3 regions of the Dickeya dadantii NCPPB 898 genome follow, and region 1 is predicted to be linked to each of the others. Evidence: predicted binding sites of a transcription regulator. Region 1 holds the regulator's gene; each other region holds the start of a gene.
What was found. Region 1 encodes sigma-54, which starts transcription at its own class of promoters, with help from an activator protein. Its sites were predicted from a motif close to GTTGGCACANNTTTCGCTNT; they were not measured.

Region 1 (10,350 bases):
AATCCGTCTTGCGGGTGCTCCACCGCCGCGAACTGAACATCATGCAGTTCGATGTTGGCGCCCTGGGCGCGTCCGCCCACGTAATACATAAATAGCGTTGTCATGCGGGATCGATCCTCTCTGGTTGTGGCCTGCAATTTCGCTGTGTGGTTGATTACATAACGAAAACGTTTACCTTAACCGCTTGTAAGACAAATTGATATCAATGGAAGACGGAATAATGACACTGCATCTTTGGCTGGTTTACGTCGGCGTGATCACGGCGCTGATCGCCGTACCGGGGCCGTCGGCTCTGCTGAGTATGACGCACGGCCTGCGTTACGGACAACGACGCGCGCTGGCGACCGTGCTGGGCGGCGCGACCGGTTCGCTGGTGTTGATGACGGCGTCCGCGCTGGGGCTGGGCGCGATTCTGGCGGCGTCGGCCACCGCGTTTCTGGCGTTAAAGGTGGTCGGTGCGGCTTACCTGATTTGGCTCGGTATTTCCGCCTGGCGGACGCGGGAAAGCACCCTGACGCCGTCGGTTGAGGTGGAGGCGATCGCGCCGGGGTTGCCGAAGCTGTATCACCGCGGTTTTATGGTGGGGGTCAGCAATCCTAAAGATATCCTGTTCTTTGCCGCCTTGTTCCCCAATTTTATCGATACCAGCGCCCCGCAAGCGATGCAATTCGCACTGCTGGCGCTCACCTGGGTGGTGCTGGATTGCAGCATCATGTTCAGCTACGCCTGCATGGGGAATCGCGTTTCTGCGCTGTTTGCTCACCCTCGCCGCCTGCGGTTGTTCAACCGCGCCACCGGCACGCTGTTCATTTTCGCCGGCTCCGCACTGGTGGCATCAACCAAATAAAAACCGTTACACAAGGTGCCAGTGAGTGAGGCTGTTGACAAACAGCTGGGTTGTTTTATGAATGGTGATGTCTGTCAGATGAGTGAGTGATTTCGTGCGGGATAAACGGTGTAATTTCTTTGCAATTTCATCGCACGCACGACAAGAAGAGGCTCAAACGCCGCCTCTCCTTGACCACTGGCTAGGGGCTAAACTGTGCCGCTAACGCGGTTCCTTCGGCGTTCGACTTCGCTGTTCGGGCCGCCCATGACGTGCTCCAAACACGGCACGGGCTTTCACCGCATCCATGCGGCTCACCCGGCGAAGTCGCTCGCCTCAGCACAGTTTTTGACGCCGGAAAAACCCTTCATCTCGCACTGATCGCGTCTGTCAGCAATCTGAGGCACTGTAAGGTGCTTGCCTGGTATTATTCGGCTTCCGCCAGTTCACGCAAATACTGGAAAATCAGCCGGGCTGATTTGGGTGGCTTGTTGGCGGCTTTTTCTTTCTGGGCGTTACGTACCAGTGAGCGCAGTTGCTGGCGGTCGGCCTGCGGGTAAAGCGCAAGGATGTCCGGAACGGCACCGTCGCCTTCGGCGATCAGCCGGTCGCGCAACTGCTCCAGTTTGTGGAACAGCGATACCTGCTGGTTGTGGCGGTTGCGCAGCTTGTCCAGCGCGGTCTGGATGGGCTCCGGGTCGCGGGCACGAAGCATCTTGCCAATCAGCTGCAACTGCCGGCGGCGGCCTTCCTTAGTGATGCGCTGCGCCAGTTCAATCGCGGCGCGCAGGTCTTCATCCAGCGGGATGCGCTCCAGCGCGTTCTTACCCAGCTCAACCAGCTCGGTACCCAGTGCCTTCAGGGCTTCAGCATCGCGTTTGATCTCGCTTTTGCTGACCCAGATTATCTCTTCGTCGTCATCGTCCTGGCTGGCGTCCGGGACGTCATCCTGCCAGTCTTCGGGATGTTTGTTCATCGTGGCTCCCCAATAAAAGAGGCTGATCCTATCAGGTTATGGGCTTTGTGCGAAATTGTCCGCTGATCCTGTTAGACTCAATTACAGGCTACCTCATTTTACGTCTGAGGTAAGGTGACGAATAGCAGGCGGACAGCATTCGTTGCATCATGGATTATCTGAATGTTTTCTTACTCATTATGGCAAATCGATGACAATAATCACTCAGGTTGCAGAACAGCGTAAAGTGCTGGAACAGGCGGTATCGCAGGCGCTGGAACTGGCCCGTGCCGGTTCTGATGCGGCGGAAGTTGCCGTCACGAAAACAACGGGGATCAGCGTCAGCTCCCGGTATGGTGAAGTTGAAAACGTCGAATTCAACAGTGACGGTGCGCTTGGCATCACCGTCTACTATCAGCAGCGCAAGGGCAGCGCGTCGTCCACCGATATGAGCCCGGACGCGATTGCACGCACGGTGCAGGCGGCGCTGGATATTGCCCGTTACACCTCGGTTGACCCATGCTCTGGCCCGGCGGACAAGGATCTGCTGGCGTTTGAGGCGCCGGATCTGGATCTGTTCCACCCGGCGGAGCTGGACGCCGATCGCGGTATCGAGCTGGCCGCCGCCGCCGAACAGGCGGCGCTGAAGGCCGACAAACGCATCACCAACACCGAAGGCGGCAGTTTTAACAGCCACTATGGCATCAAGGTGTTCGGCAACAGCCACGGCATGCTGCAAAGCTACTGCTCCAGCCGCCATTCCATGTCGGTCAGCGTGATTGCCGAGCACAACGGCGATATGGAGCGCGATTACGCCTACACCATCGGACGTGCGCTGGGCGATCTGGACTCGCCGGCGTGGGTCGGTGAAGAGTGCGCCCGCCGTACGCTGGCGCGCCTGTCGCCACGTAAACTGGCTACCATGGAGGCGCCGGTGATGTTCTCAGCCGAGGTGGCGACCGGGTTGTTCGGTCATCTGGTCGGCGCCATCAGCGGCGGCAGCGTCTATCGTAAATCCACCTTCCTGCTGGATAGTCTCGGCAAACAGATTCTGCCGGAATGGCTGACCATTCAGGAACTGCCGCATTTGCGTAAAGGGCTGGCGTCGACTCCGTTCGACAGCGAAGGCGTTCGCACCGAACAGCGCGATATCGTCAAAGAGGGCGTGCTGCAAACCTGGCTGCTGACCACCTATGCCGGTCGTAAGCTGGGCATGAAGAGCACCGGTCATGCCGGCGGGATTCATAACTGGCGTATTGCCGGGCGCGGGCTGGATTTTGACGGCATGCTGAAGGAAATGGGCACCGGCTTGCTGGTCACCAGCCTGATGGGGCAGGGCGTCAGTGCGGTAACCGGGGATTATTCCCGCGGCGCCGCCGGATTCTGGGTGGAGAACGGCGAAATTCAGTATCCGGTGAGCGAAATCACCATCGCCGGCAACCTGAAAGATATGCTGCGTAACATGGTGACCATCGGTGATGATATCGAGACGCGCAGCAATATCCAGTGCGGTTCGGTGTTGCTGCCGTCGATGAAGATCGCCGGGGTATAAGGTTCCTTTTCACCGATATTAACTGCTGCACCGGCATTGGCTGTTGCACAGACATTGACTGCTGCACAGACATTGACTGCCCGGATATTCAGGGCAGTCGTTTGGCGCATTTCGGCGTTATCAGCGGTGGTATTCACCCGCCGCTTCCGGCTGGTAGAGCAGTTCCATCACTTCAATCCGCGTTTCTTCGCCATTCGGCAACGGCCAGGCAATGCTGTTGCCGACATGCATGCCGAGCAGCGCGGCTCCCAGCGGCGCCATGACCGAAATCTGTTCCCGGCTGTCTTTCAGGCTGGCCGGATAGACCAGCGTGCGGATATGTTCTTCCGTCGTGAGCAGGTCGCGGAACCGAACCCGGCTATTCATGGTGACCACATCTCCTGGGATCTCGACCGGCTGGACGATATCCGCCCGATCCAGTTCTTCGCTCAGGGCCTGCGCCACCTCGGTATCGGCAAAAGCGGGCTGCTCCAGCAGCGCATCCAGGCGTTCGGCATCCAGCTCGCTAATCGTCAGGTGCGGTTTATCCATATGTTTCTCCAGTTTTTGCAATAACTGATAACAACGCCCCCGCCACGAAGGGCAGGGGCATAAGTTAATCCGATGGTAGCAGGGATGCCAGGAACTTACCGCATAAAAACGTACCGCATAAAAAGGAAGAGATCGGGATCACGAATGGCGACTTGCGCCAGCGGGAGGAAATGCGACAGATTAATCCTCGTCAAACCCGGCTTCAAATAGCTGAATAACCGCCGCCAGCGCCTGTTCTTCATCCGACCCGGTAACTTCCACTTCGATATGGCGCCCTTTGGCCGAATCCAGCATCAGCATGGCGATGACGCTGCTGGCGTCGGCTTCGGTGCCGCTTTCATTGCGTAGCAACACCGCGGAGTCAAAGCTTTGTACCAGCTCGAACAGCTTCATGGCCGGGCGGGCGTGCATCCCTAAGCGGTTTTTCACTTCAACGGTTTGCCTGACGGTCATGATTTGCGTTTTTCCAGCGTACGGTGGCGTGACTGTACGTTTTTGCCACGGGAACGAAAGTAATCCGCCAGTTGCTCGGCGATGTAGACGGAACGGTGCTTACCGCCGGTACAGCCGATGGCGACGGTAAGATAGCTGCGGTTGTTGGTTTCCAGCATTGGCAGCCACAGTTCCAGGTAGCTGCGGGTCTGATAGATGAAGTTGTGGACTTCGGTGTGCCGGTCAAGAAACGCGGCCACCGGTTTATCCAGACCCGTCATCGGACGCAGTTTCGGGTCCCAGTGGGGGTTAGGCAGGAAACGCACGTCAAACACGTAGTCCGCGTCAATCGGGATGCCGTGCTTGTAGCCGAATGACTCGAAGACCATGGTCAGCTCGCGCTCGCGTTTGCCCAGTAAGCGGGTGCGCAACATTTCTGCTAATTCATGCACCGACATTTCCGAGGTATCGATGATCAGATCGGCGCGCGAGCGCAGCGGCTCCAGCAAATCGTTTTCTTCATCGATAGCGCTTTCCAGCGACAGGTTTTTGCTGGAGAGCGGGTGCAGGCGACGGGTGTCGCTGTAACGCCGAATCAGCGTATTGCGATCGGCGTCCAGAAACAGCAGTTGGGGAGAAAAACTCTGGGGCAGGCGGGTCAGGGCATGTTCCAGCACTTCCGGCGTTTCCGGCAGGTTGCGCACGTCAATGCTGACCGCCGCGGAGATATTTCGTTCCGCCAGCGTGTGCGCCAGCTCGGGCAACAGCACCACCGGCAGGTTATCTACACAATAGAAACCCATGTCTTCCAGCGCGCGCAGGGCTACGGATTTCCCCGAACCTGAACGACCACTGACAATCATCAGCACCATCTGACGACTCCCCCCTGGCAGCGGGATGGTGAATGTCCACCGCCACAGTTAGCTAACTTCGTTTTCCCGGCAGGGCCGGCATCCTGTCAGGCTCGCGCCTGCTGTTACGCGTGTTGTGGAAAGCAGCCGAAACCGGCGCCCGCCAGCCGTCAGGGCTGGTCGGACAGATCCGCTTCCGTCATGATCTGATACAGCTCGTCATCGCTTTGAGCGGCGCGCAGCCGCTTACACACGGTTTTATCCGCCAGCCGTTTGGCGACGAGCGACAAAGTATGTAAGTGGGTTTTACATTGTTCAGTGGGAACCAGCAAGGCAAAAAGCAGATCGACCGGCTGGTTGTCGATGGCGTCAAAGGCGATCGGCTGTTCCAACTGGATAAAGACGCCGACCGCGCCCAGCGTATTCTCGTCTTCCAGCTTGCCGTGCGGAATGGCGATGCCATTGCCGATGCCGGTGCTGCCCATGCGTTCCCGGGTCAGAATCGCTTCAAACACCATCTGCGGCGGCAGGTTGAGCTGTCTGGCGGCCAGTTCACTGATGATTTCCAGTGCGCGCTTTTTGCTCTGACAGTGGACGGCGCTACGCGTGCACTCCTTACGGAGAACAGCGCTAAGTTGCATAACGGGCTCGTTGTTCATGATACGTTCACTTAACGACACTGTTGCCTTAGGTTACCGGCCCGCCATCACACAGTGGGCCGGTTGCTGTCCCTGCACCTGAAACGGCAAAAATCAGTGCTGTTTCAGTTTATCCTTATGTTTGTTTAACTGTCTTGCCAGCTTGTCGATCAAGAGATCGATGGCGGCATACATATCATCCGCTTCCGATGTGGCATGCAGCTCACCTCCGTTGACGTGGATGGTGGCATCCGCAATGTGCAGGATCTTTTCCACTTTCAGTACCACGTACACCTGATTGATACGATCAAAGTATTGCTCAAGTTTGGCGAATTTTAAGTTTACGAATTCACGCAGAGCATCGGTAATTTCGACGTGGTGTCCGGTAATGTTAAGCTGCATATCGTCTTCCTTCTCATGTAGGGGTCAAACCAGCTGTTTGCGTTGGTTTGACGGCGGGATAGATAAAGACTCTCGATACTTGGCGACAGTGCGGCGGGCCACAATGATTCCCTGTTCGGAAAGCAGTGAGGTCAGCTTGCTGTCGCTCAGCGGTTTAGCGGGGTTTTCCGCTGCAATGAGTTTCCTGACCAGCGCGCGGATAGCGGTGGATGATGCCTCGCCGCCGTTGTCGGTGTTGACGTGGCTGGAAAAGAAATACTTCAGCTCAAAAATACCGCGCGGACTGTGCAGAAATTTCTGGGTCGTTACGCGGGAAATGGTGGACTCGTGCATGTCCACGGCCTGGGCGATATCCGCCAGCACCATGGGTTTCATGAATTCTTCGCCGTGTTCGAAGAACGCCTGCTGTTGTTCCACAATGCAGCGGGTCACCTTCAGCAGAGTATCGTTACGGCTTTCCAGACTCTTGATGAGCCAGCGGGCTTCCTGCAAATGGCTGCGAATAAACTGGCCATCGCTGTCGTTGCGCGCGCTGCTGCCGAGTGCGGCGTACTGTTGGTTGATCTGCAAACGCGGCACGCTGTCGGTATTAAGCTCCACCGCCCAGTGGCCCTGAATTTTGCGCACCAGCACATCCGGAATGACATACTCGGATTCGCCGGTGTTGATCGACTGCCCCGGGCGCGGATCCAGCGACTGGATCAACGCCAGCGCTTCTTTCAGCACTTCTTCCTTAAGACGGCTGGTGCGGATCAGGGTACGGAAGTCATGGTTGGCGAGCAGGTCGAGGTATTCGCTGACGATGAGTCTGGCCTCGGCCAGACGGGGAATGCCATTGTCGAACTGCGATAGCTGCACCAGCAGGCATTCGCGCAGATCGCGGGCGGCCACGCCGACAGGGTCGAAGCGTTGTACGCGCTTGAGCACCGCTTCCACTTCTTCAAGCGTCACATCGTCGTTACCGATGCTGTCGCGGATATCGTCCAGCGACACGGTCAGGTAGCCGGTGTTGTCCACCGCGTCCACGATAGACGTGGCGATGGCGGAATCCGTGTCGGAAAACGGCGTCAGTTCCACCTGCCACATCAGGTAATCCTGCAGCGTCTGGGTGGTTTCGCCCTGATAGACCGGCAGCTCTTCGTCACGGTAGTCAGTGCTGGTGCCGGACGGCGTGCCGGCGGTGTAGATTTCATCCCAGGCGGCGTCGAGCGGCAGCTCGTCGGGCATATCCTTCTGCTCCAGCGCCTCGCGGGTATCCAGCGTTTCGCTGTCGCTGCTTTCCTGGGTTTCCACTTCGTCATGAATATCGGCCTGCTCCAGCAACGGGTTGCCTTCCAGCGCCAGTTGGATTTCCTGCTGGAGTTCAAGCGTGGACAACTGCAGCAGGCGGATGGCCTGCTGTAACTGCGGTGTCATAGCCAGTTGCTGGCTGAGCCTGAGTTGCAAACCTTGCTTCATAACGTGCGCTAACTTCCTTTTTGAATGATCAACCTAAAATGACGTTATCAGAGTCGGAAGCCTTCGCCCAGATAGACTCGTTTTACCTGCTCATTCGCCAGTATATCCATCGGTGAGCCGTGGGCAATAAGCTGGCCCTGACTAACGATATAAGCACGTTCACAGACATCGAGCGTTTCGCGAACGTTATGGTCGGTAATCAACACGCCTAATCCGCTATCGCGCAGATGCTCAATGATTTTCTTGATGTCGATGACCGAAATCGGGTCTACCCCTGCAAAGGGTTCGTCCAGCAGGATGAATTTGGGGTTGGCGGCCAGCGCCCGGGCGATTTCCACCCGGCGGCGTTCACCACCGGACAGCGATTGTCCCAAACTATCGCGCAGGTGAACAATATGAAACTCTTCCATTAGTTCGTGGGCGCGATCCTGCTGCTGTTCACGGGTCAGATCTTTTCTGATTTCCAGCACCGCCATCAGGTTGTCGTAGACGCTCAGACGCCGAAAAATCGAGGCTTCCTGCGGCAGGTAACCGATGCCGCGGCGGGCGCGATCGTGCAGCGGCAGCAGGCTGATGTCTTCATCGTCGATCACGATGCGGCCTTCGTCGCGCGGGACGATACCGACAACCATGTAGAAGGTGGTGGTTTTGCCGGCCCCGTTGGGCCCAAGCAGCCCGACGATTTCGCCCGAATTCACATTCAGGCTGACGTTCTCCACCACTTTGCGGCCTTTATACGCCTTGGCCAGATTTTCGGCGATTAGTGTTGCCATGGGTTAGCGCGTTACTCACTGTTGTTTGGTGGGCTTGCCGGTGTTGCCGCTGGGCTTGGCGCCGTTCTGGGTGCCTTTGTCCTGCAACTGCGTCGGGACCAGCACGGTGGTGACTCGCTTGCCTTTGTCGCTGAACGCTTCCATCTGCTGCTGCTGCACCAGATAAGTGATGCGGTCGCCTTTGACGTTGCTGTCCAGCTGTTCCAGATAGGCGTCGCCGGTCAGAATAACCAGCTGTTTGTCCATTTCGTAACGCATCTTCTGAGAATGGCCTTTGACCGGCTTGCCGTTGTCCTGCATCTGATAGAAGGTAGCCGGGTTGCCGTAACCCTCGATCACTTCATGGCCCTGTTGGCCGTTAGGACGGGTGACCACCACCTTGTCGGCCTGCGCTTTTATTGAGCCCTGCGTGACGATAACGTTGCCGGTGAACGTCACCACATTGCCCTGCATGTCCAGCGCCTGCTGATCGGAGGTGATGTGGATGGGTTGATCGGTGTCGCCGGTCAGCGCCAGTGCCGGAACACTGACGGCAAAAAGCGAGCTGGCGATCAGTATGCTGTGTAAAACATTAATTTTTTGGTTGGATTTCATAATAGGATTTTACCTTATCGATCAGCTCAGCGGTTTTGCTGCGCAGATTTCCGCGCATTTTCAGTCCGTTAGAAGTAAAGTTGACACCGTACAGGGTGACTTCGTCATCCGACGTCACGTCCTGCGTAACCAGATTTATCTGCGCATTATCCGTTTTAATTCGCTCCAACTGTGAGTCGTTGGTCAGGCTGTTGACCTCGACATGACCGTACAGATACAGCATGCGATCTTTCGTCAGTTTGGCGCGGTCGGCCCGTACCGACCAGGTGGCGACGGTTTGTTCATTAAACATGGTCGCCACCGGCTGGGTAAACCAGCTTACCTGGTCGGCGTTGTAGTGCTCCGCTTTTTCGGCCACCAGCTTGTAACTCAGCTTTCCGGTCGGGTCATACACCACGGTAATGTTTTGCTGCATGGTATAGGCCGGATCATTATTCTGCACTTCCGTCGGCCCATTTCCCGCACGCTGGTTTGTCAGATTTAACCCGATCAGCACCAACGCAATCAATGCCAGCAACAGCGTTAGCCAGCGTTTTGTTTTACTCATATCGACAGCCCTTTGGCGAAGTCCAGTTTACCCTGCGCCAGCAGAATAAGATCGCAAATCTCTCTGACCGCGCCGCGGCCGCCGGCAATACGCGTCACATAGTGCGCGTTGGGCAGCAGCAACGGATGGGCGTCGGCCACCGCGACGCTCAACCCTGTCTCGGCCATCACCGGCCAGTCGATCAGATCATCGCCGATGTAGGCGACCTGGCTGGCGGTGAGCGACAGTGTATCCAACAGCTCGCGGAAGGCCAAAAGCTTATCCGACTGTCCCTGATATAAATGGCGGATACCCAGCGTCTGGCAGCGGTCGACAAGCAGCTGCGACGAACGGCCGGTGATAATCGCCACGTCGACGTCGGACGTCAGCAGGCAGCGAATGCCGTAGCCGTCGCGAACGTTGAAGGCTTTCAGTTCTTCGCCCTGATTGCCCATGTAGATCAGGCCGTCGGAAAGTACGCCATCGACATCGCAGATTAACAGCCGTATATCACGGGCGCGTTGCATGACCTGGGTATCGACAGGCCCGTAGCAGGTATCGGTTTGCGGCCGGATTTCACTCATTCACACATATCCTTGGTTTTTCATTCTGCGTTGTACTCACGCCGCCGATTCATACCACGCCGGCGCGCAGCATATCGTGCATGTGGACGATCCCCCGCAGGCGGTCGTCCTCCGCCACCAGCAGTGAGGTGATATGGCGGGATTGCATCAGATTCAGGGCGTCCACCGCCAGCGTTTGCGGCGTAACCCGGATACCGCCGCGCGTCATCACATCGGCGATGCCGGCGC
Region 2 (10,350 bases), 1.4 Mb from region 1:
GCTCCCACACCTTGCCCTGATGCATGAACACCACCCGGTCGCCCACTTCGCGGGCGAAATTCATTTCGTGGGTGACCAGAATCAACGTCATGCCCTCAGCCGCCAGTTGTTCCAGCACCTTCAGCACTTCGCCGACCAGTTCTGGGTCCAGCGCGGAGGTGATCTCATCGCACAGCAACACCTTCGGGTTCATCGCCAGCGCGCGGGCGATCGCCACCCGCTGCTGCTGGCCGCCGGACAGGCTCGACGGGTAGTAATCGATACGCTCGCCCAGCCCGACTTTTTCCAGCATTTTCACGCCCAGCTCGCGGCATTCGGCGGCGTTTTTACCCAGCACCAGCTTGGGCGCCAGCATCACGTTTTCCAGCGCGGTCATGTGCGGGAACAGGTTGAAATTCTGAAAAATCATGCCGATAGAGCGGCTGATTTCCCGCGCCTGCGAGTCGCGGTCGGTTACGGTTATACCACCGAGCTTGATGCTGCCGTCCTGATAACCTTCCAGCCCGTTAATGCAGCGCAGCAGAGTGCTTTTACCGGAGCCGCTGCGGCCGATGATGGAGATCACTTCGCCCGCATCAACATCCAGATCCACCCCTTTCAGCACGTGGTTCTGGCCGTAATATTTATGGACCTGATTAATGGTGATGAGCGGCATTGAATTTCTTCTCCAGATAACGGCTGTAGTACGACAGCGGGTAACACAGCAGGAAATAGCCCAGCGCTACCAGCCCAAACACCTTGAACGGCTGGAAGGTAACGTTATTGAGCATGGTGCCGGCCTTGGTCAGTTCGACGAAACCGATGATCGACGCCAGCGCGGTGCCCTTGATCACCTGCACCGAAAAGCCGACCGTCGGCGCGATGGCGATACGCATCGCCTGCGGCGCGATCACCCGGGTCAGCGTCTGCGTGAAGCTCAGCCCCAGGCAGCGGCAGGCTTCCCACTGCCCTTTCGGCAACGCCTGCACGCTGCCGTGCCAGATATCCAGCAGAAACGCGCTGGTAAACAGCGTCAACGCCAGCGCGGCGGCGGTCCACGGGCTGACGTCGATGCCGAACAGCCCCAGCCCGAAAAACGCCAGAAACAGCTGCATCAGCAGCGGCGTGCCCTGAAACACATCGGCGTACAGCCGGGTCAGACGCAGCGGCCACCGCCGTTTGGTCAGGCGCAGCAGCAACAGCGGCAACGTGACCAGCCCGCCGCCGAAAAACGCCGCCAGCGACAGCAGTACCGTCCAGCGCCCGGCCAGCAGCAGGTTGCGCACAATATCCCAGTCAGTAAACGTCATCATCAGCGCGGCGTCCCCAGAAAGCGTCGCCCGGCCAGCAACAGCAACTGACGCATCAACATCGACAGCGCCAGATAGCAGAGCGTGGTCACCAGATACACCTCAAAGCTGAGGAAGGTCCGGGACTGAATTAAATTGGCGGCGAAAGTCAGCTCTTCGAACGACACCTGCGATACCACGGACGAACCGAGCATCACGATGATGCACTGACTGACCAGCGCCGGATAAATCCGTTGCAGCGCGGGCGGCAAAATCACCCGCGTGAACGTCTGGGCGCGCGACAGCCCCAGCACCCGCGCGGCTTCCCACTGGCCTTTCGGCGTCACCTGAATACCGGCGCGGATAATTTCCGTGCTGTAAGCCCCCAGGTTGACCAGCATCGCCAGCAGGGCGGCCTGCCCGGCGGTGAGCTTAAGCCCCAGCCCCGGCAGACCGAACACGATGAAAAACAGTTGCACCACAAATGGCGTATTGCGGATCGCCTCGACGTACAGGCCCCACAGGCGGCTGACGACGGTCGGTTTACCGCTACGCAATGCCGCGCCGCAAATGCCGATGGCGATCCCGCCGATCGTCGCCATCGTCGTCAGTTGCACGGTGACCCACAGGCCGGCCAGTAACTCCGGCCAGTAAGGCCACAGCGCCGCGAAATGAAGCTGATAAGTCATGGCGTATCCTTACGCGCCCAGATTGGCCGGCAGCGGCGCTTTCAACCATTTCTCGGACAGGCCGTTGAGCGTGTTGTCCTTAACGGCTTTTTCAATCAATTCGTCGATTTTCGCCTTCAGCGCCGGCTCGTCCTTCTTCAGGCCGATGTAGCAAGGCGAGTCTTTCAGCATGAATTTCGCCACCGGCGCTTTGGCCGGGTTCTTCTCGGCAATCGCCGCAATCACCAGATTACCGGTGGCGATATACTGCACCTGCCCGGACAGATAGGCCGACAGCGTGGTGTTGTTGTCTTCATAGCGCTTGATGTCGGCGGTTTTAGGCGCAGTCTCGGTCAGCACCATGTCTTCCACCGCGCCGCGCGTCACGCCGACGGTTTTGCCCTGCAACGCCTCCGGCGCGCCGACATCGGTGTCTTTCGGACCAAACACACCAAGGAAGAACGGCGCGTAGGCGCGGCTGAAATCGATCACTTTTTCACGTTCGGCGTTTTTACCCAGGCTGGAAATCACCAAATCCACCTTATCGGTCTGCAAATACGGCACGCGGTTGGCACTGGTCACCGGCACCAGCTGCAACTTTAGTTTCATCTCGCTGGCCAGATAGCGCGCCATGTCGATGTCGTACCCCTGCGGCTGCAAATCGGTGCCGACCGAGCCGAACGGCGGGAAGTCCTGCGGCACAGCGACACGCAACACGCCGCGTTTCTGGATATCCTGCAACTGGTCCGCCATTACCTGTCCGGCCTGAACCATCAACAGTGCTGCACCAACTACCGCCAAAAAACGTTTTCCGATCTTCATTGCTGTGCCCCCAGTTAAGTTAGTTTGAAACCAAAGATTCTTCAATAAGAATATTGAAACCTTCGTTGCAAATAAAAAAGCAAAATGCGTGCCAGATATCCGGCTAGCGTTTCGCTACCGCAGACCGGGGAGGAATTGCGCTGAACCAGGTAAGTACGGGGATTTATTCAGTGGAAGAAAGCGCCCGAATCTCAGTCCGCAGCGCACAATAACAGGTCATAACAAGAGGAATTTATTGCACCAAAAAAGAACATCCGCACCAGTAAGGCGCGCGATTAACGCTGCTCCAGTTCATCCAGTTGCAGGTAAAGATCGGCAATATCGTGAATGCGCTGACGGCCGTCCGCCAGCATCTGATGCAGCAACGCATTGCTGATCAGGTTAACCAGACTCATGGCGCTGGCGTAGCTGTCAAAAGCCGACACGCTGTCCAGCGGCGCGGTCAGCGACCAGGTCGCCAACGGCGGCAGCGTATGCGCCTGCGGTTCGCACAGCAGCAGCACCGGAATCTGCCGGGTGCGCAAGTGCTGCAACAGCGGCAGGATCAGCCGCGGACGGCGACGGAACGCCACCACCACCACCACATCCTGCTCATCCAGATCCGCCAGTTCCTCCGCCAGCGTCTGGCCGGGTTGCGCCAGCAGCGGCACCGCTGGGCGGATTTGCAGCAGTTGCTGGCGCAGATGCAACGCTACCGGATAGCTGTTGCGCAGCCCGAGCACACAGACGCGCCGCGCCTGCTGCAACGCCGCGATCAGCGCGCCGAACTGCTGTGGATCGATCTGGTTGACCCACTGCGTCAGGTTAGCCATTTCCTGCTTGTAATGGCGCGACAGCAGGGTGTTGCCCTGCACCGCGTCGCGGTTATCCGTCAGCGGCATGCCGCTCTGGCGCAGGGTGCGCAGCTCATCGCGCATCTCCCGGTAGCTGGGGTAACCCAGGCGGCGGAACAGGCGGCTGACCGTGGCTTTGGACACGCCGCTCAGCCGCGCCAGCTCGGCGCTGTTATAGCTAATGAGGTCGTCTAAATGGTCAAAGATAAATTCCGCCACCCGCTGTTCCTGCGGCGACAGTTCGCTGTACTGGCTGCGTAACCGTTCATCAATCTGCTTCATGCCTGTCCTTGTCACTTTTTGCGCTCTGTAACTTTTGTTTCACCCTTTCGGCGTTATGCTGAACATAGCATATAACCGTCGGCCGACGACAAGCAGAAAAAAAGATGGAACAGCTTTTGCTTAGCATCGACCACCCTACCGTCTAACAAGAGCCTTATTACTCATGATGCAAAGCAATATCGCCCCATCGGGCATGGCGGTCACGCCGCATCATCTTGCCAGTGCCAGCGCGCAGCGTATTTTGCGCGCCGGAGGCAATGCCATCGAAGCGATGGTCGCCGCCGCGGCCGCCATTGCGGTGGTCTACCCACACATGAACAGCCTGGGCGGCGATGGCTTCTGGCTGATTGTGCCGCCGCAGGGCGACCCGATCGCCATCGACGCCAGCGGCGCGGCCGGTTCGCTGGCGACCCGCGCCTTATATGCGGGGGAAAACCGCATTCCGCACCGCGGCCCGACCGCGGCGCTCACCGTAGCCGGCACCGTGGGCGGCTGGCAGGAAGCGCTGACCTACGCCGCCGAGCTGGACATCAACCGCCCGCTGCCGCTCGCCACCCTGCTGGAAGACGCCATCGGTTACGCCCGCCACGGCATTCCGGTCACCCAGTCGCAGGAAGACGCGCTGATTAACCGCGGCCACGAACTGAGCGATTTCGCCGAATTCTGCCGCGTATTCATGCCGCAGGGCGAGATCCCGCGTACCGGCAGCCGTTTTACCCAACCGGACCTCGCCGACACGCTGCAACAACTGGCGCAGGACGGGCTGGACAGCTTTTACCGCGGCGCGCTGGCGGCGCGCATGACGGCACAAATGGCGGAACTGGGCATGCCGGTCACCGCCGACGATCTGGCGAATTACCGCGCCCGCCGTACCGTGCCGCTGGTGCTGAAACACAGCAAAGGCGAGGTGTTTAATCTGGCGCCGCCGACGCAGGGACTGGTGTCGCTGGCGATTCTGGGCATCACCGACCGTCTGGGGATGGAAGACCTCAGCGACAGCCAGACCATACACCGCGTGGTGGAAGCCACCAAGCTGGCTTTCAGGCTGCGCGACAAATACATCACCGACCCGAAACGGATCACCCAGGATATCCAGGCGCTGTTATCCACCGGCCATCTGGATATGTTGAGCAAGCATGTTGACACCCGCACCGCCGCGCCCTGGGGGCAAGGCAAGGGGCCGGGCGACACCGTCTGGCTGGGCGTGTGCGATCGCCACGGCCTGTCGGTGTCGTTTATCCAGAGCCTCTATCACGAATTCGGCAGCGGCATGGTGCTGCCGGGCACCGGCGTGCTGTGGCAGAACCGCGGCGCCTCCTTCAGTCTGGACCCGGCCCACTTGCTAGCGCTGGAGCCGGGCAAGCAGCCGTTTCACACCCTCAACCCGGCGGCGGCGCGACTGTCTGACGGACGAACCATGGTGTACGGCTCAATGGGCGGCGACGGTCAGCCGCAGACGCAGGCGGCGCTGTTCATCCGCCATGTGATACAGGGCGTGCCGCTGCAACAGGCGATTACCGCGCCGCGCTGGCTGCTGGGCCGCACCTGGGGCCAGTCTTCCGACACGCTGAAACTGGAAGATCGCTTTACGCCGGCCACCGTCGAAGCGCTGCATACGCTGGGTCACGATGTGGAACTGCTCGGCGGATTCAGTGAAACCGTCGGCCACGCCGGCGCTATCGTCCGCCATGCCAACGGCATGCTGGAAGGCGCCAGCGACCCGCGCAGCAACGGCAGCGCCGCCGGGTTTTAATCTCACTATCTTGCTAATCTCACACCCCGATAAGGTCTTCACTTATGGAACATAGGGATATCGATCAGGACGCGCTGGCCGCGTACCTGCAACAGATGGAAATTCTGTTGCAACTGGATCTGGATGATGCCCGTCGCCAGGAACTGCATGTACAATTCACACGCATCGCCGCGATGGCGCAGCCGCTGATGGCGTTCCCGCTGGACGAACGTCAGGAAGTGGCGGGGGTATACCGGCCATGAACCCCGCTCAGCTGTCCATCCGTGCGTTGCAGGCCGAGCTGGCGGCCGGCCACCTTTCCGCCGCCGATATCGCCCGCGACACGCTGGCGCGCATCGAAAACGACAATCCGGCGATCAACGCGTATACCGGCGTCACGGCGCAGCGTATGCAGGCGGAAGCCGCCGACATCGACCGCAAGCGTCGTCAGGGAGAAACGCTGCCCGCGCTGGCGGCGGTGCCCTACGCGGTGAAAAACCTGTTTGACGTCGCCGGCGAAACCACGCTGGCCGGCGCCAGACTGTTCAGCCAGCGCGCGCCGGCCGCTCAGGACGCATTTGCGGTGCGCCAGTTGCGGTCCAGCGGCGCGCTGCTGTCCGGGTTGCTGAACATGGATGCTTACGCCTACGGTTTTACCACCGAAAACAGCCACTACGGCGCCACCCGCAACCCGCACGATCTGACGCGCATCGCCGGCGGCTCCTCCGGCGGCTCGGCTGCGGCGGTGGCGGCCGGGCTGGTGAATTTCTCGCTCGGCAGCGACACCAACGGTTCGATCCGCGTCCCCGCTTCGCTGTGCGGCATCTTTGGGTTGAAACCCACCTTCGGACGCCTGTCGCGCCACGGCACCCAGCCGTTTGTCGGCAGTCTCGATCACATCGGCCCGCTGGCGCGCAGCGCCGACGATCTGGCGCGGGTGTATGACGCGCTGCTGGGGCTCGATCCGGCGGATCGGTTCCAGGCGGATCAACCGTTGCGATCAACCGTCGCCTCGCTGGCGAACGAGGCGCCGCTGCGCAGCCGGGTGCTGGGCGGCTACTTCGCGCAGTGGTGCGATGAACAGGCCGCCGCCGCCGTGCAACAGGTGGCCACCGCCCTGCAAGCCGATGACGACGCGGTGCTGGACAACGCCGCGCTGGCGCGCACGGCGGCGTTTATTGTTTCCGCCAGCGAAGGCGGCAACCAGTATCTGCCCGCGCTGCGCGCCACGCCGGGTCTGTTTGAACCGCTCTCCCGCGAACGGCTGCTGGCCGGGGCGATGATCCCGGCCGCCTGGTACGTGCAGGCGCAGCGTTTCCGCGATCATTTCCGCCGCGACGTGCTGGTGCTGTTCGCCGATACCGATCTGTTGATCGCCCCGGCCACGCCGTGCCCGGCGACATCGATCGGTCAGGACACCATGCGTATCAACCACACCGATTTACCGATCCGCGCCAGCATGGGTATGCTGACCCAGCCGATTTCGTTCGTCGGCCTGCCGGTAGTGACGGTGCCGTTGGCGACCGCCAGCGGCCTGCCGATTGGCGTGCAACTGATTGCCGCGCCGTGGCGGGAAGACGTCGCGCTGCGCGCCGCCTGGCGCCTGGAACAGCTCGGCATCGCCCGGGTTTTGCCGCCCGCATCCCTTAATTCACAAGGAGCTTCTGTATGACACCCGAGATCAATCTGCCTGACGTGCTGGCCGAGGTCACCACCGCCTTTTACCGCTACGAAAAGGCGCTGACCGGCAACGACATCGAGGTATTGGACGCGCTGTTCTGGCATGACGAACGCACGGTGCGCTACGGCGCCTCGGAAAACTTGTACGGCATTGAACAGATCCGCGCTTTTCGCGCCGCCCGCCCGTCGGCCGGGCTGGATCGTCAGTTGCAAAACACGGTGATCACCACCTACGGCCGCGATACGGCGGTCGCCAGCACCGAATTTCGTCGTGAAGGCAGCGAGAAAATCGGTCGTCAGATGCAAACCTGGCTGCGTACCGAACAAGGCTGGCGGATCGTGGCGGCTCATGTGAGCCTGATGGTGTAACGAACGGAACCGCGGATAGCCGGTATGTGTTTTACCGGCTATCCGGATGCGCTAACGGGAGGCTGTCGCGGCGGCGAGCATCCCGGCAAGTAATAACACCCGCAGGTATCGTGAAACACAAAGAAGCCGGACAATGAAATCTATCGGTGACATTGTCCGGCAGGGAGATTGTCTGGCGAAAACAGACGGTAGATAAAACGATATTGGCTGAAAGCGGTAAACGCGCCATCGCTACTATCTACTATTAGTAGCGTCTCTATCGTCTCTATCGTCTCTATACGTATCTATCGCCTCAGGCCGGATATGGATGCGTCCGATACCAGTGTTCGGCGATATCCTGACGGCGACAAACCCACACCCGCTCGTGCTGCTGGATGTAATCAAGGAAACGCTGCAACGCCCGGAAACGCCCCGGCCGCCCCAGCAGGCGACAGTGCATGCCGATAGACATCATTTTCGGCGCCTCATCCCCTTCGGCGTACAGCACGTCAAAGCTGTCCTTCAGATAGCTGAAAAACTGTTCGCCGCTGTTGAACCCCTGCGGTGAGGCAAAGCGCATGTCGTTAGCATCCAGCGTATAGGGAACGATCAGGTGCGGCCGCACCCCGCCGTCCACTTGCCGCACCGGCAGCCAGAAGGGCAGATCGTCGCCGTAGTAGTCGCTGTCGTACAGGAAACCGCCCTGCTCCAGCACCAGTTGCCGGGTGTGGGGGCTGTCGCGCCCGGTGTACCAACCCAGCGGCGGCTGGCCGAACAATTCCGTGTGCGCCGCAATCGCCTGTTGCAAATGCGCGCGCTCGGTGTCGATATCCATATTCTGGTAGTGAATCCAGCGCCAGCCGTGGCTGACCACGTCATAGTCCGCCGCTCTGATGGCTTCGACCACCGCCGGGTTGCGCGCCAGCGCCATCGCCACGCCGAACACCGTCAGCGGCAAGCCGCGGCGCTGAAATTCCTGATGAATACGCCAGAAACCGGCGCGGGAACCGTATTCATAGAGCGAATCCATCGACATGTGCCGCGCCGGGTAGCTGGCGGCGCCGATAATATCGGACAGAAACTGCTCGGAACCGGCGTCGCCGTGCAGCACATGGTTTTCTGCCCCTTCTTCGTAATTGAGCACAAACTGCACCGCGATACGCGCCTGTCCGGGCCAGCGGGCGTGCGGCGGCTTACCGGCATAGCCTATCAGGTCGCGCGGGTAGTCAGGGTCTGAACCCCATTGCTGAGAGAGTGTCATGATTTCTTTCCTGAATTGATATGACCGCCACGGTACGGCGTTACACGCCGCCGATTAACGCAACGTTCCGAATGCGCCGGTCAACGGTTTGTCCAACGGATAGTCAAGATCGCCGTGTTTGCTGGTAGTCAGCCCCAACCCAACCAGCGACTCCACCATTTTCACCGCCGCGCCCACGCCGTCGATAACCGGAATTCCCAGCTCCTGCGTCAACGCCTGCGCCAAATCGGCCATACCGCCGCAGCCAAGCACAATGGCGCCGGATCCATCCTGCCGCTTCGCCTGTATACACATTTCCCGCACCTTGTGCTGCGCCAGCCCCTGACCGTCTTCCAGCGCCAACACCGGCAGGTCGATAGCGTGCAGCGCGGCGCAGTGATGTTCAAAGCCGTAACGCTGCAACAGGTGACGGGCGATGATCAGCGTGCGCGGTAGCGTGGTGACGATGGAAAAGCGTGTCGCCACCAGCGTCGCCAGGTGCATCGCCGCTTCGGCAATGCCCACCACCGGCGCACACGCCAGCTCTCGCGCCGCCAGCAGACCGGGGTCGCCAAAGCAGGCGATGACATGGCCGCTGACGCCCTGCTCGCGGCCCAGCCGAACCTGCTCCAGTACCCCGATAGCCGCTACCGCTTCGTCAAAATGCCCTTCGATCGACGGCACACCCTGCGACGGGCATACCGCCAGAATGTCGGTGCCGGACGCCGCCGCTCGCCGCGCCGCCTCACCGATGGTTTCGGTCATCGCCAGGCTAGTGTTGGGGTTGATCACCTGAATCACGCATCGGCTCATTCGGCTTGCTCCTCGTTACTCCGACCGAGCGGCTTCAGATGGCTGAACAACCGCGAAAAATCCGGCGTGGCCGCGCCGTCGCCGTCAAAACGCAGGCTGGCGACGATGTCGTCGAAATGCTGCTGCATGGCGGTGGTTAACGCCGCCAGATCCCGGTTGCGCAGCAGCGTCAGCAAATCGTGGTGGTCGTGGCAGCGGCAGCCCTGTTGCCAGGGCGCGCCGTAGGCGGCGATCGCCAGCGACGATCTCAGCGTCAGTTGCGACACCATGCCGGTCAGCACGCTGTTGCCGGAAATCGCCTGCAACTGTATATGGAATGCGGCCGACAGGCGGATCGCTTCCGGTCCGTTGCGATCCTGATGCGCTTTCTCTTCCGCCGCCATCAGCGTCTCCAGCGCCGCCAGGTGCGGCGGCTGACAGTGCGCGATCACCACGGGCAGGTTGGCGCACTCCATCAGGCTGCGGGTCTGAAAAATCTCGCGTGCTTCTTCTACCGTCGGCGTCGCTACCTGTGCACCACGTTTGGGCAACAGCGTGACCATTTGCACCGTCGCCAAACGCTGTAGCACCTTGCGGATCCCGGTACGGCTGACGCCGAACACCTCCGCCAGCGCTTCCTCCGGCAGGCGGGCGCCGGGCAGCAATTGATGCTCGACGATCGCGT
Region 3 (10,350 bases), 630 kb from region 1:
GTATCAGAATGCGAGTCGCCTGCGTCAGACGTGTTTCCGCCCGGCGATATTCCTGTTGGCTGTTGAGCGTCAGCATCCACTCATGACCGGGAACCGGCGGTATCACGGCGCTGGCGCCCGTCGCCAGCACCAGTGTGTGATAATCATAGTGCCGGGTATCGCAGATAACCTGCCGTCGCCCGGCATCAATGCCGGTGACGGAGGTGTGCGCCAGCAGCGTAATCCGCTGTTCTTCGGCAAATTGCGCCGCGCTCATGCGCGTTAGATCGTCGGCGGGGCGATGCTGACTGATCACATGGCTCAGCTCCGGTTTGTTGTATTCATCGCCGCTGTCGGCGGTGATCAGGCGAATCGGGCGTTGGGTATCCTGCTTACGCAGGTTTTTAATCAGTTGCCGGGCGGCGAAACCCGCCCCGATAACAATGATGTCGTCAGACATGACCGCTCCTTAGTGGATGGGATTAAACACGTCTTTGCCTAAGCCGCATTCAGGGCACAGGAAACTGTCGGGCACATCAGACCAGGGGGTGCCCGGCGTCACGTCCTGCATCGGTTCACCGATGGCGGGATCGTAAATCCACTGGCACACGCTGCACTGCATCCGGTCATTATCTTGCGACGTTGACGCGCTGGTACAGGCGCAGGCAGATGGCGCCGCCATGATCGCCGGTGTTTCAGCCGTTTCGGCCGTTTTGGCGGTGTTGATAGCGGCGGCGTCGATAGCGGCGGCAGGCGATACGGTTAACGGATGCAACGCCCACTGCCGGGCAATTTCACGGCCGTGTTCCCGGCAGATTGCCAGCGCGGATCCATCCGGACGCCACTTGGTTTTCAGCGAAAGCGTGGTTTCAAAGCCGGCATCCATCAGCCGGGTCTGGATACGGTCAACCGCGCCGCCGTTCCAGCCGTAGCTGCCAAAGGCGGAGGCTTTCTTGTTCTGGAAACGCAGACCGGTGATTTCCTCCAGCATGGCGGCCACTTTCGGCATCATCACGTTATTCATGGTGGAAGAACCGACCAGTACGCCTTTGGAGCGGAACACCTGCGTCAGAATTTCGTTTTTATCGTGGCGGGCGACATTGTAGATTTTTACGGCGACACCCGGATCGACATCATGGATCCCTTGCGCGATGGCGTCAGCCATCATGCGGGTATTGTTGGACATGGTGTCGTAGAACAGCGTGATGCGATCTTCCTGATAGCTGTCGGCCCAGCGCAAATAGTGATGAATAATCTGCGCCGGGTCGTCGCGCCACACCACGCCGTGGGAGGTGGCGATCATCGACAGCGGCAGGTTAAACCCCAGCACTTCGTTGATCTTGGCGGTGACCAGGCGGCTGAACGGCGTCAGGATATTGGCGAAATAGCGCTGGCATTGTTCGAACAGTTCGCCCTGATCGACCTCATCATTGAACAGATGCTCATCGCAGTAGTGCTGGCCGAAAGCGTCATTGCTGAACAGGACCGCGTCGCCGCTCATATAGGTCATCATGCTGTCAGGCCAGTGCAGCATCGGGGTTTCGATGAAGACCAGCTGTTTGCCGTTGCCGATATCCAGCGAATCGCCGGTTTTGACGGTGTGGAAATGCCATTCCGGATGATGGTGATGGCCGGTAATGGAGTCGATGGCGTTATGGGTGCAGTAGATCGGCGTCTCGGGGATGTGAGCCATCAGTTCGCTCAGCGCCCCGGCGTGGTCTTCTTCGGCATGGTTGATCACGATGTAATCGATCTGCGCCAGATCGATCTCCGTCATCAGGTTCTGTACAAAATCACGACTGAACTTGTGGTCAACGGTGTCGATCAGCACCGTTTTTTCTTCCCGGATCAGGTAGCTATTATAGCTGCTGCCTTTCAGCGTTTTGTATTCGGTTCCGTGGAAATCGCGCACTTCCCAATCCCGCTGCCCGACCCAGTGAATATTGTTTTTAACATGAATAGACATCGTAATACTCCAGTGAATGTAGTAAAGGTGGATGCGATGTCATTGCATGAGCCGTGCCAAATTTTATCTGTTTGATTATTAAGTACTTTAAAAATACTCTTTGTCATTATGACAATAACTGAGTAATGTCTTTTTGACACTCCTTTGTGAAAAAGACAGACCATGCCGCTATCGATAGATTCCTTTGCGCACATTGCCATTGAACTGCAACAAGGGCTTTCAACCCGGGACCGCTTTCAGCGCCTGCTCAATAGTTTGCGCCAGTTGCTGTGTTGCGATGCCGCTGCGTTGCTGTGTTATGAAAGCCAACTGCTGCGTCCGCTGGCGACCGATGGACTGGCGCCGGACGTGCTGGGGCGGCGTTTCCGGTTGTCCGAGCATCCCCGGCTGGAGGCGATAGCCCGGGCGGGCGATGTGGTGCGTTTCCCGGCGGACAGCCAGCTTCCCGATCCTTACGATGGCCTGATTCCCGGTCAGGAAGCGTTGAAAGTCCACGCCTGCGTCGGCCTGCCACTGTTTGCTCACCATACGCTGATCGGCGCGCTGACCATTGATGGGATGGACCCTCACCAGTTCGATCATTTCAGCGATGAGGAACTGCGGCTGATTGGCGCGATGGCGTCCGTTGCCTTGAGCAATGCGTTGCTGATGGAGCAACTGGAACGGCAAACGCTGGCGCCGCTGCCGGATGCCGCTCCGATGGCGGATGCGGAGGCTGACGAGATGGTGGGATTATCTGAGCCTATGCAGCAGCTGAAAAAAGAAGTGGCTATCGTGGCCGACAGCGATCTTAACGTGCTGATCATGGGGGAAACCGGGGTCGGCAAGGAGCTGGTGGCGCGGGCTATCCATCAGGGATCGCGGCGTGCGGGCCGCCCGCTGGTGTATCTGAACTGTGCCGCACTGCCGGAGTCGGTGGCGGAAAGCGAGCTGTTTGGTCACGTGAAAGGGGCGTTTACCGGCGCCATTCACCACCGTACTGGCAAGTTCGAACTGGCGGACAACGGTACGCTGTTTCTGGATGAAATCGGCGAATTGTCGCTGACGTTACAGGCCAAACTGTTGCGGGTATTGCAGTACGGCGATTTGCAGCGCGTAGGCGACGACAGTAGCCTGAAAGTGGATGTGCGCGTGCTGGCGGCCACCAACCGGGATTTAAAACAGTCGGTACAGGAAGGCGCTTTCCGCGCCGACCTGTTCCATCGTCTGAGCGTGTTTCCGCTGTCGGTGCCGCCGCTGCGCGCGCGCGGTCAGGATATTGCCGTGCTGGCCGGTTTTTTCTGCGAGCGCAGCCGTGCCCGGTTGGGGTTGCAGCGGCTGGCGTTGTCGTCGGAGGCGACGCAGTTGCTGGCGAGCTATCCATGGCCGGGAAATGTGCGCGAGCTGGAACATGTGATTTACCGGGCGACCATTGTGGCGCGGGCCGGTGGAACGACCGGCGATCTGACATTACGCCCGGAGCATTTGAATCTGGATGGCGTTTTGCCTGACGAGCCTCATTCGGCCGCCGCCGATACCGTACCGCCGTGGCGTGGCGTCAGCCTGCGGGATGCGACGGATCAGTATCAACGGCAGGTGATTAGCGACACGTTGACGCGACATCAGGGCAACTGGTCATCTTGCGCCCGCGAGCTGGCGGTGGATAGCGGTAATTTGCACCGGATGGCAAAACGGCTGGGGATAAAATAATTTTGTGTTGATAAACAGCTTGATTATTTTGTTACTGGAGAATTTATGCCGGAGCGGCGAGATGTTTCGTGCGTGATGACATTGGCTGTCCCTTTGCAGCAGCATCGCACGCACGACAAGGAGAGGTTCACGCCACCTCTCCTTGACCTCTGGCTGGGGGCTAAACTGTGCCGCTGCGCGGTTCCCTCGGCGTTCGTCTTCGCTATTCGGGCCGCTCGTGACACGATTACTCGCCCCATCCCTGGGGCTCGCCCTGCGGGCCAGCGTAAACGGTGTTCAAAAACGCTTCCGGCGTTTTTGTCAGACGCGGCACGAGCTTTCGCCGCGTCCATGCGGCTCACCCGGCGAATTCGCCCACCTCGGCACAGTTTTTAACGCCGGAAAAACCGTCACCTTACCTGTAAGGGGCTGTCAGCAATATTGTCCCCTAGCCTGACGAATCATCAACCGCAGCGGGTGCAATTCTGCGACTGGATCACCTGGAAGAAGTCGTTGCCCTTGTCATCCACCAGGATGAAGGCCGGGAAGTCTTCTACTTCGATTTTCCAGATAGCTTCCATACCCAGCTCCGGGTATTCCACGCATTCCAGGCTCTTGATGCTGTTTTGCGCCAGAATCGCCGCCGGGCCGCCGATGCTGCCGAGGTAGAAGCCGCCGTGTTTATGACAGGCGTCGGTCACCTGCTGGCTACGGTTGCCCTTTGCCAGCATGATCATGCTGCCGCCGTGGGATTGCAGCAGATCAACGTAGGAATCCATACGGCCGGCGGTGGTGGGGCCGAGTGAACCGGAGGCGTAACCTTCCGGCGTTTTGGCCGGGCCGGCGTAGTAGATCGGGTGATCTTTCACGTATTGCGGCAGCTCGCCGCCGTTATCCAGCAGCTCTTTCAGCTTGGCGTGCGCAATGTCGCGCGCCACGATGATGGTGCCGTTGAGCGACAGACGGGTGGAAACCGGGTACTGCGACAGCGTTTTGAGAATATCGGCCATCGGGCGGTTCAGGTCGATGCGCACCACTTCGCCTTCGCCGGCCTGACGCAGGTGTTCCGGAATGTATTTGCCGGGGTTGGTTTCCAGCTGTTCCAGCCAGATACCCTGACGGTTAATCTTGGCCTTGATGTTGCGGTCCGCCGAGCAGGACACGCCCATGCCGATCGGGCAGGAAGCGCCGTGACGCGGCAGACGGATCACACGTACATCGTGGGCGAAGTATTTGCCGCCGAACTGGGCGCCGAGCCCCAGATTGCGGGCTTCTTCCAGCAATTCCTGTTCCAGCGCCACATCGCGGAACGCCTGACCGTGCTCGTTGCCTTCGGTCGGCAGCTCGTCATAGTAGCGGGTGGAGGCCAGTTTGACGGTTTTCAGGTTGGTTTCCGCCGAGGTACCGCCGATGACGAACGCAATGTGGTACGGCGGGCAGGCCGCGGTGCCCAGCGTACGCATTTTTTCCACCAGATAGTTGGTCAGCTTACCCGGCGACAGCAGCGCTTTGGTTTCCTGATACAGGTAGGTCTTGTTGGCGGAACCGCCGCCTTTGGTGACGAACAGGAATTTGTATTCATCGCCTTCGGTGCTGTAGAGGTCGATCTGCGCCGGCAGGTTGGTGCCGGTGTTGACCTCTTTGTACATGTCCAGCGCTGCGTTCTGAGAATAACGCAGGTTGTCTTCGATAAAGGTGTTGTACACCCCGCGCGACAGCGCTTCGGCATCGTCGCCACCGGTCCACACGCGTTGGCCTTTTTTGCCGACGATGATGGCGGTGCCGGTGTCCTGACAGGTGGGCAGGATGCCTTTGGCGGCGATTTCGGAGTTACGCAGGAACTGCAGCGCGACATAACGGTCGTTTTCGCTGGCTTCCGGGTCGAGCAGGATATCGGCGACCTGTTGCTGGTGGGAAGGGCGCAGCAGGAAAGAGGCATCGTGGAATGCCTGCTGGGCCAACAGCGTCAGCCCCTGCGGGTCGACTTTAAGAATATCCTGGCCTTCAAACTGGCTAACGGAAACAAAATCGCTGCTGATTAAACGATATTCGGTTTTATCCTTCGCTAATGGAAACGGATCTTGGTAATAGAACGGTTTATTCGACATTTTCTTCTCACTTGCAGCCGCATAATGGAATGATTCATCGGGTCTTATTTTCCGTCTAGGGCTTTTGTGCCGGTCTTATTGTTGTGTCAATCGTTGTGGTGTCAATCGCCTCGGGCACGACGACAAAAGCAATAAACGTCGGGTGATATTCCTTAACTTGCGCCAGTATCGCGCCCCTTGAGGGATACCGCCTCACATACTATGGCTTTATGACCGGGAGTACCACGCTGACAAGTCACATTATTTTTATCTCCGTCATGTTTTCGTTGAAAATATATCTCAGACAGAAACATAACGCTGTTACCGGCAAAAATGACCCCTGGGCGCGTCATATTAAGTCATTTATTTAAATTAATTAAGTGTGGCGTGCGACAGCTAAATATCCATTAAATAAATAAGGTTTATTGATTGCCCAATTAAATTGCGCATTCGGTTTCACAGACGGATGTTCATTCGCGCTGTTCCAGCAGGGTATCGATCAACCACAGCCCTGCCGGGCCGGGAGGGAAAGGGCGCGACCAGGCGATGTCCACCTCAATTTGCCGCGGCCAGCCGGGCAGCGCCAGTTCTACCAGTCGGTTTCGCGCGTATTCGTTCACCAGCCAGCGCGGCAGGATGCTCCAGCCAAATCCTTGTTCCGCCATTTCCAGCAGCATCAGGTACGACGGCGTCGACCAGGTGGCGCCTTCGGACTGCGGCCGTTCCCGCTGGCTATAGGTGTGAAGGCACAGCTGACGCGCCGTGGCGAGCTGTTCCTGGGTCACCGGCGTGTGCTGCGCCAGCGGGTGAGTGCGGGCCGCGTAGATCGCCATTTCGGTTTTCACCTGCAACCGGGATACCGCGATATCGATAGGATAATGCGCCTGCGACTGCAATACGCCGATATGGGCGCGCTGCGATTGCAGCAGGTCCACCACGTCCTCGTCTTCCGCAATCAGACACTCGAACTCCACATCAGGAAAACGCTCGGCGAAGCGCTGCAACACTGGATAGTAGTGGCGGCATTGCCAGGTGTCCGACAGCACAAAAGTCAGCCGCGGCTCCACCTTATCCGCCAGCCGGATCGCCAGTTCGTCCAGCGCTTCGCTGGCGGACAGAATGGCTTTGACGTGGCTGAGCACCTTGCGTCCTTCGTCGGTCAGCGCCGGCTGATGGCCGCGCCTGTCGAACAATGTCAGGCCCAGATCCGCCTCCAGATTCGCCACCGCCGTGCTGACGGTGGACTGGCTTTTTTGCAGGTGACGAGCCGCCGCGGAAAAAGAACCGGTATTCACGGTGGCGATGAACGCCAGCAGGGATTCAGGAGAATAACGCATCGCTGTCTCTATCGCTTTTTTAGATGGAAACTCATTTAACACTATTGGTTATTTCGATGAGAATGACAACCCGCAATCGCAGTCATGCAGGCAGAAGGAGGAAAACATGCAACAGCAAATCCAGCGGAAAGCGCGTCATGAACGAAAAACATTCCGTGAACGGATGGTGCATGCCATCGGTTTCGAGGTGATGGCGTTGCTGATTTGCGCCCCGATCGGCGCCTGGGTGCTCGGGCGCTCGATCTTGCAGGTCGGCGCGCTGTCGATAATGCTGTCCAGCGTGGCGATGATCTGGAACGTGGTGTACAACAGCGTGTTTGATCGCCTGTGGCCGGTCAGCCGTGTCAGACGGGGTCTGTGGGTGCGGATGGGGCACGCGCTGGGCTTCGAGGGCGGCTTTATCCTCATTGGCTTGCCGCTGGCGGCGTGGATGCTGAATATCACCCTGTGGCAGGCGCTGATGGTGGAGATCGGTTTCTTCCTGTTCTTCCTGCCGTACACCATGGCCTACAACTGGTTGTATGACCTGCTGCGCGAGCGGCTGCTGGCGACCGCGGTACCAGGGCGTTAGACGTGTGACACGGCAAAAACCACACGGTAAAAGCGATACGGCAAAGGAGAGAGGCGACGTCGCCTCTCCGGGTTCGGGGCTGTCGGCTTGACCGCTTGCGTTACTGACGCAGCGAGGCGCGGTACTCGGCGTAATCCGGCATATGGGGAATACGCCACAGATACCAGGCGGCCAGCGTGCGGTAAGGGCGGCAGGCTTCGCTCATCTCCAGCATCGCTTTACGCGTCGGGTCTTGCGGCAGGCGGTACAGGTAACGAAACCCCTGTTTGATGCCGAGATCGTCCACCGGCATGATGTCCATCCGCTCCAGCGTGGAGATCAGCAGCATTTCCACCGTCCAACGGCCGATGCCTTTCAGCGTGCAAAGTCGTTCGATCAACGTCTCGTCATCCAGATGTTCCGCCTCCGCCCGGCTTGGCACCAGCCCATTCTGCACACCCTGAGCAATCCCTTTGACCGTGTCGATTTTGCGGGCGGAAAAGCCGCACTGGCGCAAGACTTCCGGTTCGCATGTCGCCAACTGATCGGCGGAGGGAAAACCGTTTTCACCCACGGCGAAACGTTGCTGCAGTTTGCCGATGATGGCCGCGGCGGCGCGGTTGCTGAGCTGCTGGCTGGCGACCGCCCGAATCAACGCGTCGTAAGGTTCCCGCGCCGGGCGGCTTTCAAAACGAATATGGCCGACGCCGTCGATCAACCGCGCCCAGTGCGCGTCAATGGCGGCCAGATGGGCGAGAGCCTGGGGTTCGTCGAATGGGAGCGGTGATGTGGTCATCCTGCGGCATCCTTATTATTGAGGCTGTTGACAAACAGCCATGTTGTTTTATTACAGATGAATTTATGCCAGAGCAGTGGAAAGTTTCGTGCGTGATAACGTCGGTTGTTTCTTTGCAACATCATCACACGCCCGACAAGGAGAGGTTCAACGCCACCTCTCCTTGACCACTGGCTGATGGCTAAATTATGAACCCTGACGGGTTCACCCTTGCGGGCCAGCGCAAGCGCTGTTCCATTTTGCGTTGCAAAATGGTGTGGCGCTGCGCGCTCCCTTCGACGTTCGCCTTCGCTGTTCGAACCGCTCGTGACGTGATTACTCGCCCCATCCCTGGGGCTCGCCCTGCGGGCCAGCGTAAACGCTGTTCAAAAACGCTCCCGGCGTTTTTGTCAGACACGGCACGAGCTTGCGCGGCTTCCCTGCCGCGCATCCGGCGAAGTCGCTCGTCTCAGCACAGTTTCTGACGCCGTAAAATCCTATTGCCTGTAAATAAAAGGTTTTTTCAGCAATATGTTTTTCTGTTTCAGATAATTATCGTGTCGTGTAAAACAACGCGGGCAAGCTGTTCATTGACCGCGTACACTCGATAATACTGGTTATTTAGACAGAGGTCTGCATGAATTTCGAACTGTTTGCCGATGAGCCGCCGGAACGCCGCAATGACACGCTGGCGCCCGGCGCCATGCTGCTGCGCGGTTTTGCCTGGCAACAGGCCGGTGAGTTGCTGGCCGGGCTGGCACAGGTGACGCAGCGGTCGCCGTTTCGCCACATGGTGACGCCGGGCGGGCATACCATGTCGGTGGCGATGAGTAACTGCGGGCCGCTGGGTTGGGTGAGCGACGAACTGGGGTATCGCTACAGCGCTCAGGATCCGCTGACCGGCCAGCCGTGGCCCGCCATGCCGGCCTGCTTTTGGCAACTGGCGCAGGCGGCGGCTCGCGAGGCTGGGTATGACGGTTTTGCGCCGGATGCCTGCCTGATTAACCGGTACGCCGTGGGGGCCAAACTGTCGCTGCATCAGGACAAGGACGAGCAGGATTTGCGCCAGCCGATCGTCTCCGTCTCGCTGGGGTTAAGCGCGGTGTTTCTGTTTGGCGGGGCAAAACGCAGCGACCCGTGCCAGCGGCTGGCGCTGATGCATGGCGATGTGGTGGTGTGGGGCGGCCCGTCCCGGCTGTATTACCACGCCATTTTGCCGCTCAAAAACGGACCGTTGCCGGCGGGAATGTCGGATGAGGTTCGCGTTAATCTAACGTTTCGTAAAGTGTGAAAGGTCCCCCACGAGTGGGGGACGAAAGGCATTACTTTTTGGTGAAGCGGAGATAATCGAGGGCGTTTTCTGCCGCCATGCGACCTGAGTTGAGGGCGAAGCCGAAGGTGCCGCCGCCCAGCAGCAGATCGTAGGTGTCGCCGTACATGCCGGCGGCGTCATTACCGGTGACGTACAGCCCCGGCACCGCATTGCCTGCCGGCGATATCGCTTCCATCTTCTCGTTGATCTTCACGCCGCCCAGTGTGCCGAGCGCGGCCGGCAGCATTTTCACCGCGTAGAACGGGCCGGTTTTCATCGGGCGCAGGTAGTCCATGTTCTTGTTGAACACCTCGTCCCGTTTCTGTGCGGCGAAGCGGTTGTTTTCGTCAACGGTGTGTTTCAACACGCTGGCGTCGACGCCCATCTGTTTCGCCAGTTCGTCCAGCGTGGCGGCCTTGAACACAAAGCCGCGGTTTTTCTGGCTCTCTTTGGTGAACTCATCATCGAATTTCACCAGCTTGGTGTTGGCGATCACCCATTCGCCGATCGGCACATCGATGCCGTCGTTGACGAAGTGCTTGCGGGCGTCTTCGTCAAACACCGAATACATCACCCCACCGGCTTTAGCCAGCGCGTTGCCGGCGTGCGGCCAGATGATGACGATGGATTCGTCGGTGAAACGGCGGCCGTGTTGATCTATCCACAGATAAGGCTG

Region 2: DDA898_RS16750 (gamma-glutamyltransferase family protein) is a predicted target of sigma-54. The motif match lies at 3,977-3,996, and genes of this name have one in related genera.
Region 3: norV (anaerobic nitric oxide reductase flavorubredoxin) is a predicted target of sigma-54. The motif match lies at 1,987-2,006, and genes of this name have one in related genera.

Annotation. Positions count from the first base shown of each region.
Region 1 covers NZ_CM001976.1:308,188-318,537, forward strand. Annotated here, with positions in the region: gene DDA898_RS01875 (DUF1543 domain-containing protein) at 1-104, opposite strand, end outside; gene DDA898_RS01880 (LysE family translocator) at 221-847, shown strand; gene yjgA (ribosome biogenesis factor YjgA) at 1,254-1,802, opposite strand; gene pmbA (metalloprotease PmbA) at 1,993-3,333, shown strand; gene rnk (nucleoside diphosphate kinase regulator) at 3,454-3,864, opposite strand; gene npr (PTS phosphocarrier protein NPr) at 4,045-4,317, opposite strand; gene rapZ (RNase adapter RapZ) at 4,314-5,168, opposite strand; gene ptsN (PTS IIA-like nitrogen regulatory protein PtsN) at 5,318-5,806, opposite strand; gene hpf (ribosome hibernation promoting factor) at 5,900-6,187, opposite strand; gene rpoN (RNA polymerase factor sigma-54) at 6,212-7,645, opposite strand; gene lptB (LPS export ABC transporter ATP-binding protein) at 7,693-8,418, opposite strand; gene lptA (lipopolysaccharide ABC transporter substrate-binding protein LptA) at 8,434-9,012, opposite strand; gene lptC (LPS export ABC transporter periplasmic protein LptC) at 8,990-9,559, opposite strand; gene kdsC (3-deoxy-manno-octulosonate-8-phosphatase KdsC) at 9,556-10,122, opposite strand; gene kdsD (arabinose-5-phosphate isomerase KdsD) at 10,172-10,350, opposite strand, start outside.
Region 2 covers NZ_CM001976.1:3,709,860-3,720,209, forward strand. Annotated here, with positions in the region: gene DDA898_RS16725 (amino acid ABC transporter ATP-binding protein) at 1-655, opposite strand, end outside; gene DDA898_RS16730 (amino acid ABC transporter permease) at 636-1,289, opposite strand; gene DDA898_RS16735 (amino acid ABC transporter permease) at 1,292-1,957, opposite strand; gene DDA898_RS16740 (transporter substrate-binding domain-containing protein) at 1,967-2,758, opposite strand; gene DDA898_RS16745 (MurR/RpiR family transcriptional regulator) at 3,034-3,873, opposite strand; gene DDA898_RS16750 (gamma-glutamyltransferase family protein) at 4,037-5,626, shown strand; gene hpxX (oxalurate catabolism protein HpxX) at 5,671-5,868, shown strand; gene DDA898_RS16760 (AtzE family amidohydrolase) at 5,865-7,277, shown strand; gene hpxZ (oxalurate catabolism protein HpxZ) at 7,274-7,654, shown strand; gene puuE (allantoinase PuuE) at 7,947-8,894, opposite strand; gene hpxA (allantoin racemase) at 8,949-9,686, opposite strand; gene DDA898_RS16780 (GntR family transcriptional regulator) at 9,683-10,350, opposite strand, start outside.
Region 3 covers NZ_CM001976.1:937,841-948,190, forward strand. Annotated here, with positions in the region: gene norW (NADH:flavorubredoxin reductase NorW) at 1-439, opposite strand, end outside; gene norV (anaerobic nitric oxide reductase flavorubredoxin) at 449-1,945, opposite strand; gene norR (nitric oxide reductase transcriptional regulator NorR) at 2,108-3,634, shown strand; gene fumA (class I fumarate hydratase FumA) at 4,078-5,721, opposite strand; gene DDA898_RS04700 (LysR family transcriptional regulator) at 6,171-7,037, opposite strand; gene DDA898_RS04705 (multidrug/biocide efflux PACE transporter) at 7,144-7,608, shown strand; gene DDA898_RS04710 (DNA-3-methyladenine glycosylase family protein) at 7,709-8,383, opposite strand; gene alkB (DNA oxidative demethylase AlkB) at 9,000-9,653, shown strand; gene DDA898_RS04720 (FAD-dependent oxidoreductase) at 9,685-10,350, opposite strand, start outside.